2 linked regions of the Hyphomicrobium denitrificans ATCC 51888 genome follow. The protein of the gene in region 1 interacts with the protein of each later gene in a pairwise test. Links are inferred from orthologs where the notes say so. Each region holds a gene or a part of one and is shown on either strand. Other genes may lie near its edges.

Region 1 (7,427 bases):
GCCATGCGATTTGCGGCCGCCAATCGGTGTCCGGCGGGACTGGAATGCGCGCCTCCGGCAGCGGTGTCCGCCCAGCCGCAAGGGCATTCGGCAACGTGCGAGCAACGCGCGTCAGTCCGCTGGCACGACTGGCCGCGTTGATCAAAGGGCCTGCGTCATCGGCCGGCCCATGCAGGATCTGCAGCGCGAACGCGAGGGGCGTTCCATCAATGACGCGAAAGCTTTTTTCCAATGCCGCATCGTCAGCAGGCGGATCGGCAAAAAGCGCCGCCATATGCGCTTCGAGATAGGCGTCGAGCGCCGGGCGCGAAAGCTCGCGGCGCCGCATGACGTCGGCGAACTGATCGAGAATGGGATTGCCGGAGAGATTGGAGGTATCGCCGCTGCCGAGCAGCGCATCGCGCCACCACGCCACGCGGATTTCGCCGAGCGCCGCATCGCTGACGATCTGACCGATGCGCGCGATCTCGCCGTCGAACGCCGCCAACGCAATCAGATCATCCCGGACGCTTACCGGAGCAAACAGCGCCGCGTAATAGCGATCCGGTGCGTTGAGGCGCGCGCTCGCACGGACGGCATCGGCGTTGGCGTTGGCGGTCGCTTCTTGGGGTTCGCGCACAGGCAGCTCTTGAACCTCAGATTTAGGGCACCGCCAGCAACGCCGCCGCGATCCGCCGCTTTTCCGCGACCAGAATGTTGTAGGTCCGAGCGGCGGCGCCCGTCGACATCGGTTCGAGCCCGATATTGGCTTTCGCGAACGCCTCGTAGATTTCCGCCGCCGGCCACACCTGATCCACGCCAGTACCAAGCAGCAGCGTAATCGGCGGCTCCAGCGAACTCAGAGCGAAGTCGAAGTCGGCGACACGAAATTCGGCCGCCGCCGTCGCGTTCCAGGCAAAAATGCCGTTCGGCAGGCACAAAATCGAACCGCGATGGCTCATGTCCGCAAAACGAAAGCCGCCGTTACCATAGGCGGTAACGGCGATCTCATACGGATATCGGGGACCTGTTTCCATCGGAGCACCACCGCTCCCGTCGCGGTCTTCAGGCCTTGGCTTTTGTTTTTGACGTAGCAACGGCCTTCGCCGCCAAGTCGCTCCAGTCCCGCTTGACGCCGAGGTAGCCGAGTAGCGGCGCCGCGATGAAAATCGACGAATAGGTGCCGATCACGACGCCCAGCAGCATCGCGAGATTGAAGTTCCTGATCACCTCGCCGCCGAAGACATAGAGCGAAATAAGCACAGCAAGTGCCGTCATGCCGGTCAGGATGGTGCGAGACAGCGTCTCGTTGATCGACAGGTTCAAAAGCTGGTTCAGTTCCATCTTTTTGAACTTGCGCAGGTTCTCGCGGATGCGGTCTGACACAACGACGGTGTCGTTCACGGAATAGCCGAGAATGGTAAGCAGTGCCGCCACCGTCGACAGGTCGAACTCGAACTGAAACAGCGCAAAAATACCCACCGTCACGATGACGTCGTGCGATAGCGCCAGCACCGCACCCAGTGCGAATTGCCACTCAAACCGGAACCAAACGTAGGCGACGATCGCCAGAATACCGGCCGCGACGGCAATGAAACTCGTCATGCGCAGTTCGCTCGACACCGCTGGGCCAACGACCTCGACACGGCGCTCGACATAGGTCTCCGACGTGGCATCGACGACCTTCTTCAAGGCCGCCTGCTGCTCCGCTTCTCCGCCGGGCTGCTCCTCAAGACGAACGAGCACGTCGTCGGGGCTGCCGAATTCCTGAATCTGGACGCTGCCGACGCCGATGCTATTCAGCTTCTCGCGCAAAGCGCTGATGTCGGCGTTGCCACTCTTCGTCTTGAGTTCGATCAGCGAACCGCCTTTGAAGTCGACGCCATAGTTCAGGCCCTTGATGCCGATCAGCCCGATCGACACGACCATCGCGATGATGGAGAGGACCAGCGCCGGCCCTTTGACCTTCATGAACGGCAAGTTCAGGTCATGGGGGAAGAAGTCGAATCCCTTGAAGACCGGTATCAATCTCATAAGCACTGCGCAGGTCTCCTAGACGGGAACGTAGATCGCACGGCCCTTGGGCTGGGCCCTGAGCCAGTACGAGATCAGCAGACGGACGACGGTCACGGATGCGAAAATCGAGGTCAAGATGCCGATCGTCAGCGTCACGGCGAAACCGCGGATCGGGCCCGAGCCGAGCCAGAACATGATGATGGCGCAAGCCAGCGTCGTCAGCTGACTGTCGAGAATAGTCACGTATGCGCGCTGGAACCCGGCATCGATCGCAGAAACCGGCATTTTGCCGAGCCGCAATTCTTCGCGAATACGCTCGTAGATGAGAACGTTGGCATCGACGGCCATGGCGACGCCGAGCACCAGACCGGCAATACCCGGTAGCGTCAGCACCGCTCCGATCATCGTCATCAACGCCACTGTCAGAATCAAGTGAACGAGTAGACCGACGCAGGCAAAAATGCCGAACGTGCCGTAGTAGAGGATCGTTAGAATAACGACCGCGATGCCGCCGACGACGCCGGCGAGCTTACCGGCCGAGATCGAGTCTGCACCCAACGATGGACCGACTGTCCGTTCCTCGACGATCGTGAGTTTTGTCGGCAGCGAACCCGAGCGCAACTGAACGGCGAGCGTGTTCGTACCTTCGACCGTGAAGCTCCCCGAGATCTGGCCCGAACCGCCAAGGATGGGCTCGCGAATGACAGGAGCGGACAGCACCTTGTCGTCGAGAACGATCGCGAACGGACGACCAACATGATCTTTGGTGAAGTTGGCGAACTTGCGCGCGCCGATCTGGTTGAAGCGGAAGTTGATGACCGGCTCGCCGTTGCGGCTGTCGAAGCCTGGCTGCGCATCGGCGAGGTCGGCGCCCTGCACGACGGGCTGCTCGCGCAGCAGATACTCGCCGCTGCTCTCTCCCTTGTCGCCCGGATAGATCTTGAAGCCCGTCGGCACCTTCGTCATTTTGGCTTCATCGCCGGACATGGACGGGTGTACCTCATGGAAGGTGAGCTTCGCCGTTTCGCCGATGAGCTTCTTGAGATCGGTGGTGTCTTTCAAACCCGGAAACTGAATGAGAATGCGGTCGGCGCCTTGGCGCACGATCGTCGATTCCGAGGTTCCGAGATTGTTGACGCGCCGGTTGATCGTTTCGATCGATGCCGAGGCGGCATTCGCGACACGCTGCCGAAGGCCCTGATCGCTTTCCTTGATGACGATCGTTCCCGGTTCTGTTCCCGAAGACACCTCAACGTCGTAAGCACCCGCTCCGAGTAGGGCATTGCCGATCGGCTGCCTGACCTTGTTGAGAGCCTTGAGCGCGGCGGCTTGTTCCTCCGGCTTCGCAAGTTTGACGACGAGCTGCGTCAAGCCCTGAGTGCCGATACCCGTAAAGCCGATCTTCGCGTCACGAAGCTCCTTACGGGCTTCATCGCGCAGGTTGTTGATCCAGTCCTTTTTGATTTCGTCCTGGTCCATGGCGAGCAGAAGATGCGCGCCGCCCTGTAGGTCGAGACCGAGCGTCAACTGCTGTTTCGGCATGAAGGACGGCCATGACTGCACGGTTTCCTTCGGGAAGAAATTCGGCAGCGCCACGAGCAGACCGGCAAGACAGGTCAGCAGAGTGGCTATAATTTTCCAGCGAGTGAAGTGCAGCATGGCAAGGATCTCGAATCTTCAAAAGTGCGGGCAAGGCAGCTTGGTGCGAAGACCGCACGCTATAGTCGCACGCGATCGGTGCTTAAATCACGTTGCGTCTTTGACAGGTTCGCCCTTGGAGCGCACCTCGAGCAGCGTACCCTTCACGACTCGCACCCGGAGGTTTTCAGCGAGTTCAACCTCGATTTCGTCGCTCGATTCGGAGACTTTCAGCACCTTGCCGACCATTCCACCCGACGTGATGACCGTGTCGCCCCGGCGTACGGCATTCACGCGCGCACGCAGTTCCTTGGCGCGTTGCGACTGCGGACGGATCAGGAAAAAATAAAAGATGCCAAGCATCAGGATCATCGGGATCAGAAGACCACCGAAGGGCTCCATGGGGCTTGCAGCGGCTTGAGCGTACGCGGGTGTCGTAAACATCTGCTGGTAGATTCCTCTGGATGAGATTGGAATAAACACCCCTGCCCCGGGCCCGTCGGGCTCAGGGGAGCGCTCAATCAAATTCGGGGCGGACTATAGTGTTCGCTATCCTATTTGCAACCACAGAGCGGCGCCATTGTTTGGCGTTGGCATCTGCGGATGTAGCGATTAAACAAGCTGTTTCCAATAGATAGCTGCTGGATTTTAGATGAGCGACACTGACGCAATAAGGCCACTGCTGGAACGGATCGCCGTCGCGTTGGAACGTCTCGGGCCGCCAGCCGCAGAAACTCCCGATTTCGAAGCGGCCGACGCGTTTGTCTGGCACGCCGAGCCCGGCCGCTTCGAGCCGGTTCCTGAGGTCAACCGCGTGCCGCTCGCCCTTCTCAAGGGTATCGATCACACGGCTGGCATTCTGCTCGACAACACCCGCCGGTTCGCCGCCGGACTATCCGCCAACAACGCGCTGCTCTGGGGCGCGCGCGGCATGGGCAAATCGAGCCTCGTCAAAGCCGCGCATGCCGACGCGTTGGGCCGCTATGGCAAACTCAAACTGATCGAGATTCAGCGCGAAGACATCGACTCGCTGCCGCAGTGCCTGTCGTTTCTCAAGGCTGCGCCCTATCGCTTCATCGTCTTCTGCGACGACCTTTCGTTCGACCACGACGATACGAGTTACAAATCCTTGAAGGCCGTTCTCGAGGGCGGCATCGAGGGGCGGCCGAAGAATGTGCTTTTCTACGCCACATCGAACCGCCGGCATCTGATGCCTCGCGACATGATCGACAACGAGCGCGCGACGGCGATCAATCCCGGCGAGGCGACGGAGGAAAAGGTTTCACTGTCGGACCGCTTCGGTCTGTGGCTCGGTTTTCATAACGCCAGCCAGGATGACTATCTGACGATGGTCCGCACCTACGTCACGCATTTCAAACTGAAGATCGACGACAAGGAACTCGAGCGCGACGCGCTCGAATGGTCGACGACGCGCGGCGCACGCTCCGGCCGCGTTGCCTGGCAATACGTCCAGGACCTCGCCGGTCGCCTCCAAACCCCCACCGACAAAATCTGATTTTACGGCTCCGACGCACTTGGCGGCCGGTGCCCCATCTAATGCGCTCGGCGGCCGGCTCCGCGAAGCGGAGTCGCCGAGCGCAAACAAAAAAGAAGCCGGATCAGATGATCCGGCCTCCTCGTTTCCCTCAGTGCCAGCGCTTAGTCCCCACGCTAGGTCGTAACGTCAGAGTTTCTCGAGATAGGGTGTCGGGTCCACCGGCCTCGATCCTTGACGTAGTTCGAAATGCACCTGCGGCTGATCGACGGACCCTGTCTTGCCCGCTTTGGAAATGACCTGACCGCGTTTCACCTTGTCGCCGCGCTTCACGAGCAGCTCGTCGTTGTGGGCGTAGGCCGTCACCCAGCCGTTGTCGTGACGAAGCAACACGAGATTGCCGTAGCCTTTGAGTTCATTGCCGGAGTACGCGACGACGCCCGACTCGGCAGCATGAACTTCTGTGCCGAGCGGCACGGCGAGATTGATGCCGTCGTTGTGCGTGCCGTCGGGACGTCCACCGAATCCAGCGATGACGCGGCCCGTCGTCGGCCAACGCAGCTTGACGCTGTCGGCAACGGCCGATGCTGCAGCCGGAGCCGCCAGCGCAACCTTCTGCTCGGCCTTCGCCGGAGCAGCCTCAGCGACAGGCGGCGCACTGGCCGGAGGTTCGGACAAAGCAACCGAAGGCGCCGGAGCGGCGGGTGCTGCGGGAGCCGCATCGGTGGCCTTGCCAGTATCCGTCAATGCCGCGACGCGACGTTCGCTATTGATGATCGTCGGTCGCGTCGAAAGCGACTGCCCGTAGGCAGGAATATCCGACCCCTTCTCGGTCGCGGCCAGCGGCGGAACGATCGCCGCCGGAGCATTGTCGGCGACGCTTGCGGGAGCGGCAGGAGCCGGCTGTGACGCAGGCATGTCAGCGCCTGATCGGCCTGGCACCTTCAGCACGACACCCGGCTTCACGCGACGCGGGTCGGCGATACCGTTGACCTGCTGCAGTTCCGCGAACTTCACATTGTGCGCGCGTGCGATGCCGTAAAGCGACTCGCCCGCCTTCACCGTGTACGTCGAATTATAGTTGGCGGCGACGTCGTGCGGCGGCTCAGCCAGCGGAGCCGGTGCGGGACGCGCCGATTCAACCGCCTTCGCAGCGGCAACGCTGCTACGCGACGAACGCGCTCCGCTAGAACTCGGCAGAATGAGCTTCTGCCCCGGATGGACATTCGGATTGCTCAGCGAGTTGGCCGACATCAGCTCGGCGAGCGAAACATGATGCGCGCGCGAGATCGAATAGAGCGTATCCCCCGGCTGCACGATGATTTCATTGCCGTTGAGCGCCGCCTGCATCGCGGGTCGCGCGCTCGGCGCGGAGTCAGAACGCGCTCGCCCGAACGGCTTCGGCTCGTACGATTTCGCCGGAGCCGAGTAAGCCGGAGGCGGATTGTACGCCGGCGGCGAATAGGACGGAGCGGGCTGATAGCTCGGACCAGCATCAGGCAACGCCGCAACCTGAACCGACGACGCGCCAGCGCCATAAGGCCCACGTGGAGGCTGCCCGACAGCGGTGCTGTCACTGAGCGAACTCGTTCTGATCGACTGCGATGGGATGGGACGAGCGTCAGGAGGATCGTTAAGATTGAAGGACGCACTGTCGAAGCGCGTCACGTCTGCGCTGCAGCCCCCGATTGCGAGACCGGCAATGACGGTCGATACGGCCGCTGCGGACTTGAGGCTGAAACGCCCGCCGTGGCTAACGCCAAAACAATTCATCATGGTACGCACCTCTACTCGCACCATCCATTAACCTTTAACAGGTTAACGAGCGGTAAACGCTTCCAGCCAGATTTGCCCCAAATCCAGAAGTAGCGATGCGTTCATGCCGATTTGCGAGCCCCTCGCACGTTCGGCATGGAATGAATAGTGGAAGTCGATCAGCGAAAAGCGCCGCATGAAACGACGCCCTATGGTTATTCCATTAGGTGAGAATTGCGCTTTATTCGCGAATAGATTTCGGCTTTCCGGCGACTTTTCGGATGCGAGTTGTATCGAGCAGCGCGCTAGCCGAGTCGCGCGGCGAGAACCTCGGCGGCGTTACGGTCGGTCAGATCGACACTCAACGGCGTGATCGAAATTTTGTTTTCGGCGATCGCAGCAAGATCGGTTCCCGGCACCAGCGTCGACAAGCGCCGCTCAAACCCGAACCAAAAATACGGCGTCCCCCACGGATCGGAGCGGCTGTCGATATTCAGCAGCGCCTGATCGCGAACGCCTTGCGAGGTCACGGCAATGCCCGTGA
Region 2 (7,618 bases), 910 kb from region 1 along the record:
TCTGGTTCAGCAGGAACGAGCGTGACTTTCCCGTTCCGGCGAGAAAATCATGAGATTGCGTGGCAGAAATCGCATGCCCGCTGAAGATGTTGCGATTTCCGCAGCATTTCCGTATAAACCCTCCCAGAGCCGCCCGGCGAGGCATGCCGTGGCGGTTCTTATGCTTTTGAAAAACAAGCGGAAACCGCAAAAAAGCACCCTTCGCAGGACCGGCAATTTCACGATTGTCGAGAGTGCGGACGCCGCAAGGCATCTGCATTTCGGCTCGCAAGAGCCGTGAGCGCAACCCGAACCGCCGCACTTCGGACCGCAAGGTCCGGGGCCGCAAGGCGGCCCGGCGCGAGCGCCGCCCCCGCGGAGGGCCAGCCGAACGCGTAAGCGATCGGCGACGGGCCCGCGAGCGAACTAAAGGACACAAAGCAAAATGCCTAAGATGAAGACCAAGAGCGGCGCCAAAAAGCGCTTCAAGATGACCGGTACGGGCAAGGTCGTTGCCGCCCAGGCCGGTAAGCGTCACGGCATGATCAAACGCACGGCGAAGTTCATTCAGAAGGCGCGCGGCACGGGTGTGCTGAACGACTCTGACGCGAAGATCGTCAAGAAATACATGCCCTACAGCCGATGATCTTTTCGGCGCTTGCGGCCGGCTCGCGGAACGCGAGTCGCAAGCGCCCAGCAAAGACTCATCCACCCACGCACAAATCTTGAAGAATTAGGAGAAATCCCATGGCCCGCGTCAAACGTGGCGTAACTGCCCACGCCAAGCACAAGAAAGTCATCAAGGCCGCCAAAGGCTATTACGGCCGCCGCAAGAATACGATCCGCGTCGCTAAGCAGGCAGTCGAGAAGGCGCAGCAGTACGCCTATCGTGACCGCAAGCGTCGCAAGCGCAACTTCCGCGCTCTCTGGATTCAGCGCATCAACGCCGCCGTTCGCGAGCATGGCCTGACCTACGGCCGCTTTATCAACGGCCTGACGAACCTCGGCATCGAAGTCGATCGCAAGGTCCTTTCCGACATCGCGATCAACGATCCCGCAGGCTTCAAGGCGCTCGTCGACAAGGCCGCGAAAGCCGCCGCCTCGCCCGTCGCTAAAGCTGACCAGGACAAGGTCAAGAAGGCGGCCTAAATCGCCTTCGCTTTACTGCGCTGACGTCATCCCGGCGAAGGCCGGGATCCATCCAAGCCGGACCGAACTGCGCGAAAGACACTTGGACGGATCCCCGCCTACGCGGGGATGACGTTGGTAATTGGCCAATCCAGCCATCTCACCGACGTCGGACGTGCCATGAGCCAAGACCTGAATAAGCTTGAAGGCGAATTAGTCGCCGAAATCGACGGCGCCAAAGATCTCGCCGCTCTGGATGCCGTCCGCGTTTCGGCACTTGGAAAAAAAGGCCGCGTCTCAGAGCTGATGAGCAAGCTCGGCTCGCTCCCGCCGGAAGAGCGCAAGACCTTCGGCCAGACGGTCAACACCCTCAAAGGCAAGATCTCGACTGCGCTCGACGAACGCAAGGCAACGCTTGAAACCGCGGCGCTCGATGAACGGCTGAAAACCGAGCGCGCCGACGTCACGCTTCCCGTTCGCCCCGGTTCCGTCGCCGATGGCCGAATTCATCCCGTCAGCCAGGTCCTCGACGAAGTCATCGAAATCTTCGCCGATATGGGCTTCAGGGTCGCCGAAGGTCCGGACATCGAAACGGACGAGATGAACTTCGACAAGCTGAACATCCCGGCCGACCATCCGGCGCGGCAGGATCACGACACATTCTATTTCTCGCCGAAGCCCGACGGGTCGCGCCTGCTTCTGCGCACGCACACGAGCCCCGTTCAGATCCGCACGATGGTTTCGCAGAAACCGCCGCTTCGCATCATCGCGCCGGGCCGCGTCTATCGCTGCGACAGCGATCAGACGCACACGCCGATGTTCCATCAGGTCGAAGGCCTCGTCATCGACGAGAAGACCCACATGGGCCACCTGAAATGGGTGCTGCAGGAATTCTGCAAGGCGTTCTTCGAGGTCGACGAAGTAAAGATGCGTTTCCGCGCCTCGCACTTCCCGTTCACCGAACCGTCGATGGAAGTCGACATCGGCGCCGAGGCGATCGGCAAGCCCGGTCAGTGGCTCGAAATTCTTGGCTGCGGCATGGTGCATCCGAACGTGCTGAGGAACTGCGGCCTCGATCCCGAGAAATATCAGGGCTTCGCGTTCGGCGTCGGCCTCGACCGCCTGACGATGCTGAAATACGGCATCCCCGATCTCCGCGCCTTCTTCTCCGGCGACCTGACCTGGCTCAGCCACTACGGCTTCTCCACCCTCGACGTCCCCACCCTCGGCGGCGGACTATCAGCGTGATGATGGCAGCAGATCACATCGTCATTCTCGGCCGAGCGCACACATCGTGTGCGTTGAAGGCCGGGAATCCAGCGCAAAACGCGCCAACGGCACAATATGGCGTCTGCGACAACTCTTATGCTGGATCCCCGAACGTCCTCGCGGGGGCTCAGACGCTCGAGGATGACGAACAATGAAATTCACGTTCTCCTGGCTCAAGGATCATCTCGATACCAACGCCTCGCTCGACGAGATCGAGACGACGTTGTCGGCGATCGGTCTTGAAGTCGAAGCCATCGAAGACCCGGCGAAGGCGCTCGGCGCTTTCGTGATCGCGCGCATCGTCGAAGCCAAGAAGCATCCGAACGCCGACAAGCTGCAGGTCGTGCAGGTCGAGATCGCCAAGGGCCAGCCGCTGATGGAGGTCGTCTGCGGCGCGCCGAACGCACGCGCTGGCCTCGTATCGGTCTTCGCACCGCTCGGAACTTACATTCCCGGTTCGAAGATCACGCTCGAGAAGAAACCCGTCCGCGGCGTCGTCTCGAACGGCATGATGTGCTCGGCCGCCGAACTCGAACTCGCCGACGATAGCGCCGGCATTCTCGATCTGCCCGCCGAATGGGCGAGCAAAGTCGGCGAACGCTACATTGACGCGGCCGGCCTCAACGATCCTGTCATCGAAGTGAAGCTCACGCCGAACCGCCCCGACTGCACGGGCGTGCGCGGCATCGCACGCGATCTCGCCGCCGCCGGTCTCGGATCGTTGAAACCCGAGCCGAAACTCAAAGCCATCAAGGAAGCGTTCGACTGCGCCATTCCGGTGAAGCTCGACTTCTCGGCTGACACGGCCAACGCCTGCCCGGTATTCGCGGCGCGCACGATCCGCAACGTCTCGAACGGCGCATCGCCTGATTGGCTGCAAAACCGTTTGAAGGCCGTCGGCCTGCGCCCGATCAACGCCCTTGTCGACGTCACGAATTACATTTCGCTCGATCGCGGCCGTCCGCTGCACGTCTACGACGCGCACAAGCTCAAAGGCGCAATCCACGCCCGCCTCGGAAAATCCGGCGAGAAATTCCTCGCACTCGACGGCAAGGAATACGCCGTCGACAGCACCATGTGCGTCATCGCCGACGATAGCGGCCCGCTCGGTCTCGGCGGCATCATGGGCGGAGAGTCGACGGGCTGCACGCCCGAGACGACCGCCGTCCTGATCGAAAGCGCCTGGTTCGATCCCGTGCGCACCGCCGCCACCGGCCGCAAAACCGGCCTTCAGAGCGATGCGCGCTACCGCTTCGAACGCGGCGTCGATCCGGCATCCGTTCGCCCCGGGCTCGATCTCGCAACCGACATGATCCTAGAATTCTGCGGCGGCGAGGCATCGAAAGCCAAGGTCGCTGGCAAGGAACCGATCGAAAATCGCGTGATCGCATTCGACTTCGCGCGCGTCGCGAAGCTGACCGGCGTCAAGCTTCCCGAAGCCGAGATCGCGAAAATCCTGACGGCTCTCGGCTTCAGGATCGAAGGCGAACCGAGCGCCGCGAAAGTCACCGTGCCGACTTGGCGTCCCGACGTGCATGGACCGGCCGATCTCGTCGAAGAGATCGTGCGCATCGCCGGTCTCGAGCTCATTCCCGCAACGCCGCTGCCGCGCCTCGACGGCGTCGCGCGGCCCGTGCTGACCGAAAAGCAGAAGCGTGCGCGCCGTGCCCGCCGCCTGCTTGCGTCGCGCGGGTTCGTCGAAGCCGTCACCTGGAGCTTCATCCCGAAGGATCAGGCGAAGCATTTCGGCGGCGGCGCGGAAGCGCTCGACCTCGCCAATCCGATCTCAACGGAACTGTCCTCGATGCGTCCCGGCTTGCTGCCCGGACTGCTGACCGCCGTCACCCGCAATCGCAATCGCGGCGCTTCGGACGTTGCGCTGTTCGAGCTTGGCCAAGCCTATCGCGGCGAAAAACCGGAAGACCAGTATCTGAGCGCCGCGGCCGTGCGCGCCGGAACCGCCCGCATCAGCGGCGCCGGCCGGCAATGGAGCGGCTCGGGCGAACCCGTCGGCGTCTTCGACGTCAAAGCCGATGTCGTTGCAGCCTTGGCATCCCTCGGCATCGACGCCAGCAAAGCCCAGATCACGCGTGACTGCCCACCCTGGTATCATCCGGGACGCTCCGGCACGCTCCGGCTCGGACCCAAAACCGTGCTCGCCTACTTCGGCGAGGTCCACCCGGCGACGCTCAAGGCCCTCGACGTCGAGGCTCCTGTCGCGGCGTTCGAAATCTTCATCGACGCCCTGCCGCCGGAAAAGAAAAAGTCGCGCGCCAAGCCCGCGCTGGCGGCATCCGATCTGTTGCCTGTCAAACGCGACCTGGCGTTCGTCGTGGCGAAGGACGTGGCCGCCGGTGACGTCATCAAGGCCGCGCTCAACGCCGATAAGACATTGATCCGCAACGTCAACATTTTCGACGTCTTCGAAGGCGGCAACCTCGCGGCCGAGGGCAGAAAGTCGGTCGCGATCGAAGTAACTCTGCAGCCCGGAAACGAAACACTTACGGATCAGGCCATAGAGACAATTGTCAAAAAAATAGTGGCGGATGTTAAAAAAGCGACCGGCGCCGAACTTCGGTCCTGAAGGACAGCCCCACACGTAACGCTGGAGATGACCATGACGGCTACTGCACCCACTTCCGACGCGACGACTGGGCTGCATAAGATCGTCATCATCGGTGGCGGCGCGGGCGGCTTGGAACTCGCAACCCAGCTCGGCAACAAGCTCGGCAAAAAGGGCAAAGCCGAGATCACGCTGGTCGACAAATCGCGCACGCATATCTGGAAGCCGCTGCTGCACGAGATCGCCGCCGGCAGCATGGACACCGGCCGCCACGAGCTGGCGTATCAGGCGCAGGGTCACTGGCACGGCTTCCGTTACCGCTACGGCGAAATGATCGGCCTCGACCGCGCCAACAAGCGCGTGCACCTCGCCGCAACTCACGACGAAGATGGCCGCGAGATTACGCCGGATCGCTGGTTTCCGTACGATACGCTCGTCATCGCGGTCGGCAGCATCTCGAACGATTTCGGCACACCTGGCGTGAAGGAACACGCGATCACGCTCGACACGCCCGAGCAGGCGCGGCGTTTCAATCGCCGCCTCTTGAACGCCTGCGTCCGCGCCTACGCGCAGCAGGGCCCCGTGCGGCCCGGCCAGCTCCACGTCGCGATCATCGGCGCCGGCGCAACAGGCTCCGAGCTTTCCGCCGAGCTGCACCATGCAGCGCGCGGCCTCGTTGACTTCGGCCTCGACAAGATCGACCCCGAAAACGACTTCAAGATCACGCTGATCGAAGCCGCTCCGCGCATTCTGCCGGCGCTGCCTGAAAGACTTTCGACGGCGACCACGAATATCTTAAAGAGCATTGGCGTCGACGTACGCACCGGAAGCCCGGTGACGAACGTCTCCGATCAAGGCGTGACCCTCGCCAACGGCGACTTCATTCCTTCCGAGCTTGTCGTCTGGGCCGCAGGTGTCAAAGGACCGGAAGTTCTGTCGAAACTCGACGGCTTGGAAGTCAGCCGCAGCAACACGCTTATCGTGCGCCCGAGCCTGCAAACGACGAAAGACGACAACATCTTCGTCATTGGCGATGCAGCTTACCTCGTGCCGGATGGCGACACCGCGCCCATCCCGCCGCGCGCCCAGGCCGCGCACCAGCAATCGAGCCACCTCGTCCGCCAGATCCAGCGCCGCATGCACGGCGAGACGAAGCTCGCACCGTTCAAGTATCGCGATTTCGGATCGCTCGTGTCACTCGGCAAATATTCGACAGTCGGCAACCTGATGGGCTTCGTCTCCGGCAAGTCGCTACGCATCGAGGGCTGGTTCGCGAAAATTATGTATCGCTCGCTCTACAAGATGCACGAGGTTGCGCTGCATGGGCCGATCAAGGTTGCGCTCGACTCGCTGGCTCGCCTCCTGACCCGGCGCACCGAACCGCAGGTCAAGCTGCACTAGGCGACATTGTCTTCGGCATTGCCGGCCGGCTCGACGAAGGAGGGCCGGCAACGCCAAGCAAAACGATCAGCTCCGCCCGCGCAGCGCCGTCAGCAGTTCCGACGTCGGATAGCTGTCAGCCGGGAAGCCCAGCTTGATCTGCATTTCCTTGACCGCCTTGCGCGTTCCCGCTCCGAGCTTGCCGTCGACCTCGCCGACGTCGAAGCCGCGCCGCTTCAGAAGCGCCTGCAGCTCTTTCGTCTGCTCGTAGCCGAGCGACGGAACATTTCCGCTCGCGCGGCTGAGGTTCGGAGCACCCGTCATGCGCGCCGCCAGATGCGCCGCCGTCGTCGCATAGGTCAGCGACTGGTTCCACTGCGTGTAGACACGGAAATTATTGTACGCGAGGAAAGCCGGGCCGTTACGCCCCATCGGCAGCAGCAGCGACGCCTGGAGATCGTCCGACGGCAACCTGTGGCCAACACCTTCGACACCCCACGCGACCCACTGCGATCGCGGGAGCAAAACGGTGAGATCGGCCTTTTCCCACGGCAGCTCCTTCGTGACCCGAACCTGTTCCAGCCACGGCTCGCCCCGCTTCCAACCCATCGACGCGATGAAGTTCGCCGACGATCCGATGATGTCCGGAATATCGCGGATCAGATCGACGCGACCGTCGCCGTCATAGTCGACGCCGTAGTTGTAGTAGTGCTGCGGCAGGAACTGCGTCTGCCCAAGTTCACCCGCCCACGATCCGATCATCTGGTCCGCCGTGAGATCGCCGCGTTCGATGATCTTCAGCGCGGCTTTCAGTTCGTTGCGGAAGAAGTCGCCGCGACGGCAATCCCAGGCGAGCGTCACCAGCGAGCGCATGACGGACAGATTTCCCATGCCGCCGCCGAAGTCGCTCTCGAGCGCCCAGAAGCCGGTGATGACAGCGCCCGGCACGCCATACTGTTGTTCCGCGCGATCGAAGATCGACTTGTAACGCTGCAGATAGGACTTGCCCATTTTCTCGCGGCCGTTGGTCGCGAGCTTGAAATAGAAGTCGATGAACGTCTGCGAGAAGAATCCTTGCTTGCGGTCGCGCGCGACGACGCTCATGTCGGGCGTCATGCCGCCGATCGCATCATCGATCGTTCCCGCATGGATGCCTTCGGCGATCGCTTCCCGTCTGAAATCGGCGAGCCAGCGCTGAAACGGCACCGTGTTCTGGCAGTTGCGCTTATTGGCCGGAGGCGGTGGCGTGGCTTCCGCGAACGCCGCGCCGGACATTGACGCAAACGCCATCGTTGCGAT

Evidence for each region.
Region 2: the proteins of secD (region 1) and pheT interact in binary tests that used the Escherichia coli proteins (3 or more experiments, as listed by UniProt). The link is inferred for Hyphomicrobium denitrificans ATCC 51888 from one-to-one orthologs.

Annotation. Positions count from the first base shown.
Region 1 is NC_014313.1:1,293,288-1,300,714, reverse strand. The notes cover bases 1,344-4,184. They hold secD (protein translocase subunit SecD), read right to left. Parts: upstream 3,655-4,184; coding sequence 2,032-3,654; downstream 1,344-2,031. Other genes in these bases: yajC (preprotein translocase subunit YajC), read right to left, coding at 3,742-4,077; secF (protein translocase subunit SecF), read right to left, coding at 1,344-2,019. In the rest of the region: HDEN_RS06280 (squalene/phytoene synthase family protein), read right to left, coding at 1-619; HDEN_RS06275 (Mth938-like domain-containing protein), read right to left, coding at 642-1,016; more of secF, read right to left, coding at 1,045-1,343; HDEN_RS06255 (ATP-binding protein), read left to right, coding at 4,286-5,149; HDEN_RS06250 (LysM peptidoglycan-binding domain-containing M23 family metallopeptidase), read right to left, coding at 5,318-6,904; 5'/3'-nucleotidase SurE, read right to left, coding at 7,189-7,427. UniProt on the Escherichia coli protein: Part of the Sec protein translocase complex. Interacts with the SecYEG preprotein conducting channel. SecDF uses the proton motive force (PMF) to complete protein translocation after the ATP-dependent function of SecA.
Region 2 is NC_014313.1:383,514-391,131, reverse strand. What follows is about bases 2,212-5,243. They hold pheT (phenylalanine--tRNA ligase subunit beta), read left to right. Parts: upstream 2,212-2,527; coding sequence 2,528-4,960; downstream 4,961-5,243. Other genes in these bases: HDEN_RS01820 (NAD(P)/FAD-dependent oxidoreductase), read left to right, coding at 4,994-5,243; pheS (phenylalanine--tRNA ligase subunit alpha), read left to right, coding at 2,212-2,355. Also shown: rpmI (50S ribosomal protein L35), read left to right, coding at 425-625; rplT (50S ribosomal protein L20), read left to right, coding at 727-1,128; more of pheS, read left to right, coding at 1,288-2,211; more of HDEN_RS01820, read left to right, coding at 5,244-6,340; HDEN_RS01815 (lytic murein transglycosylase), read right to left, coding at 6,407-7,618.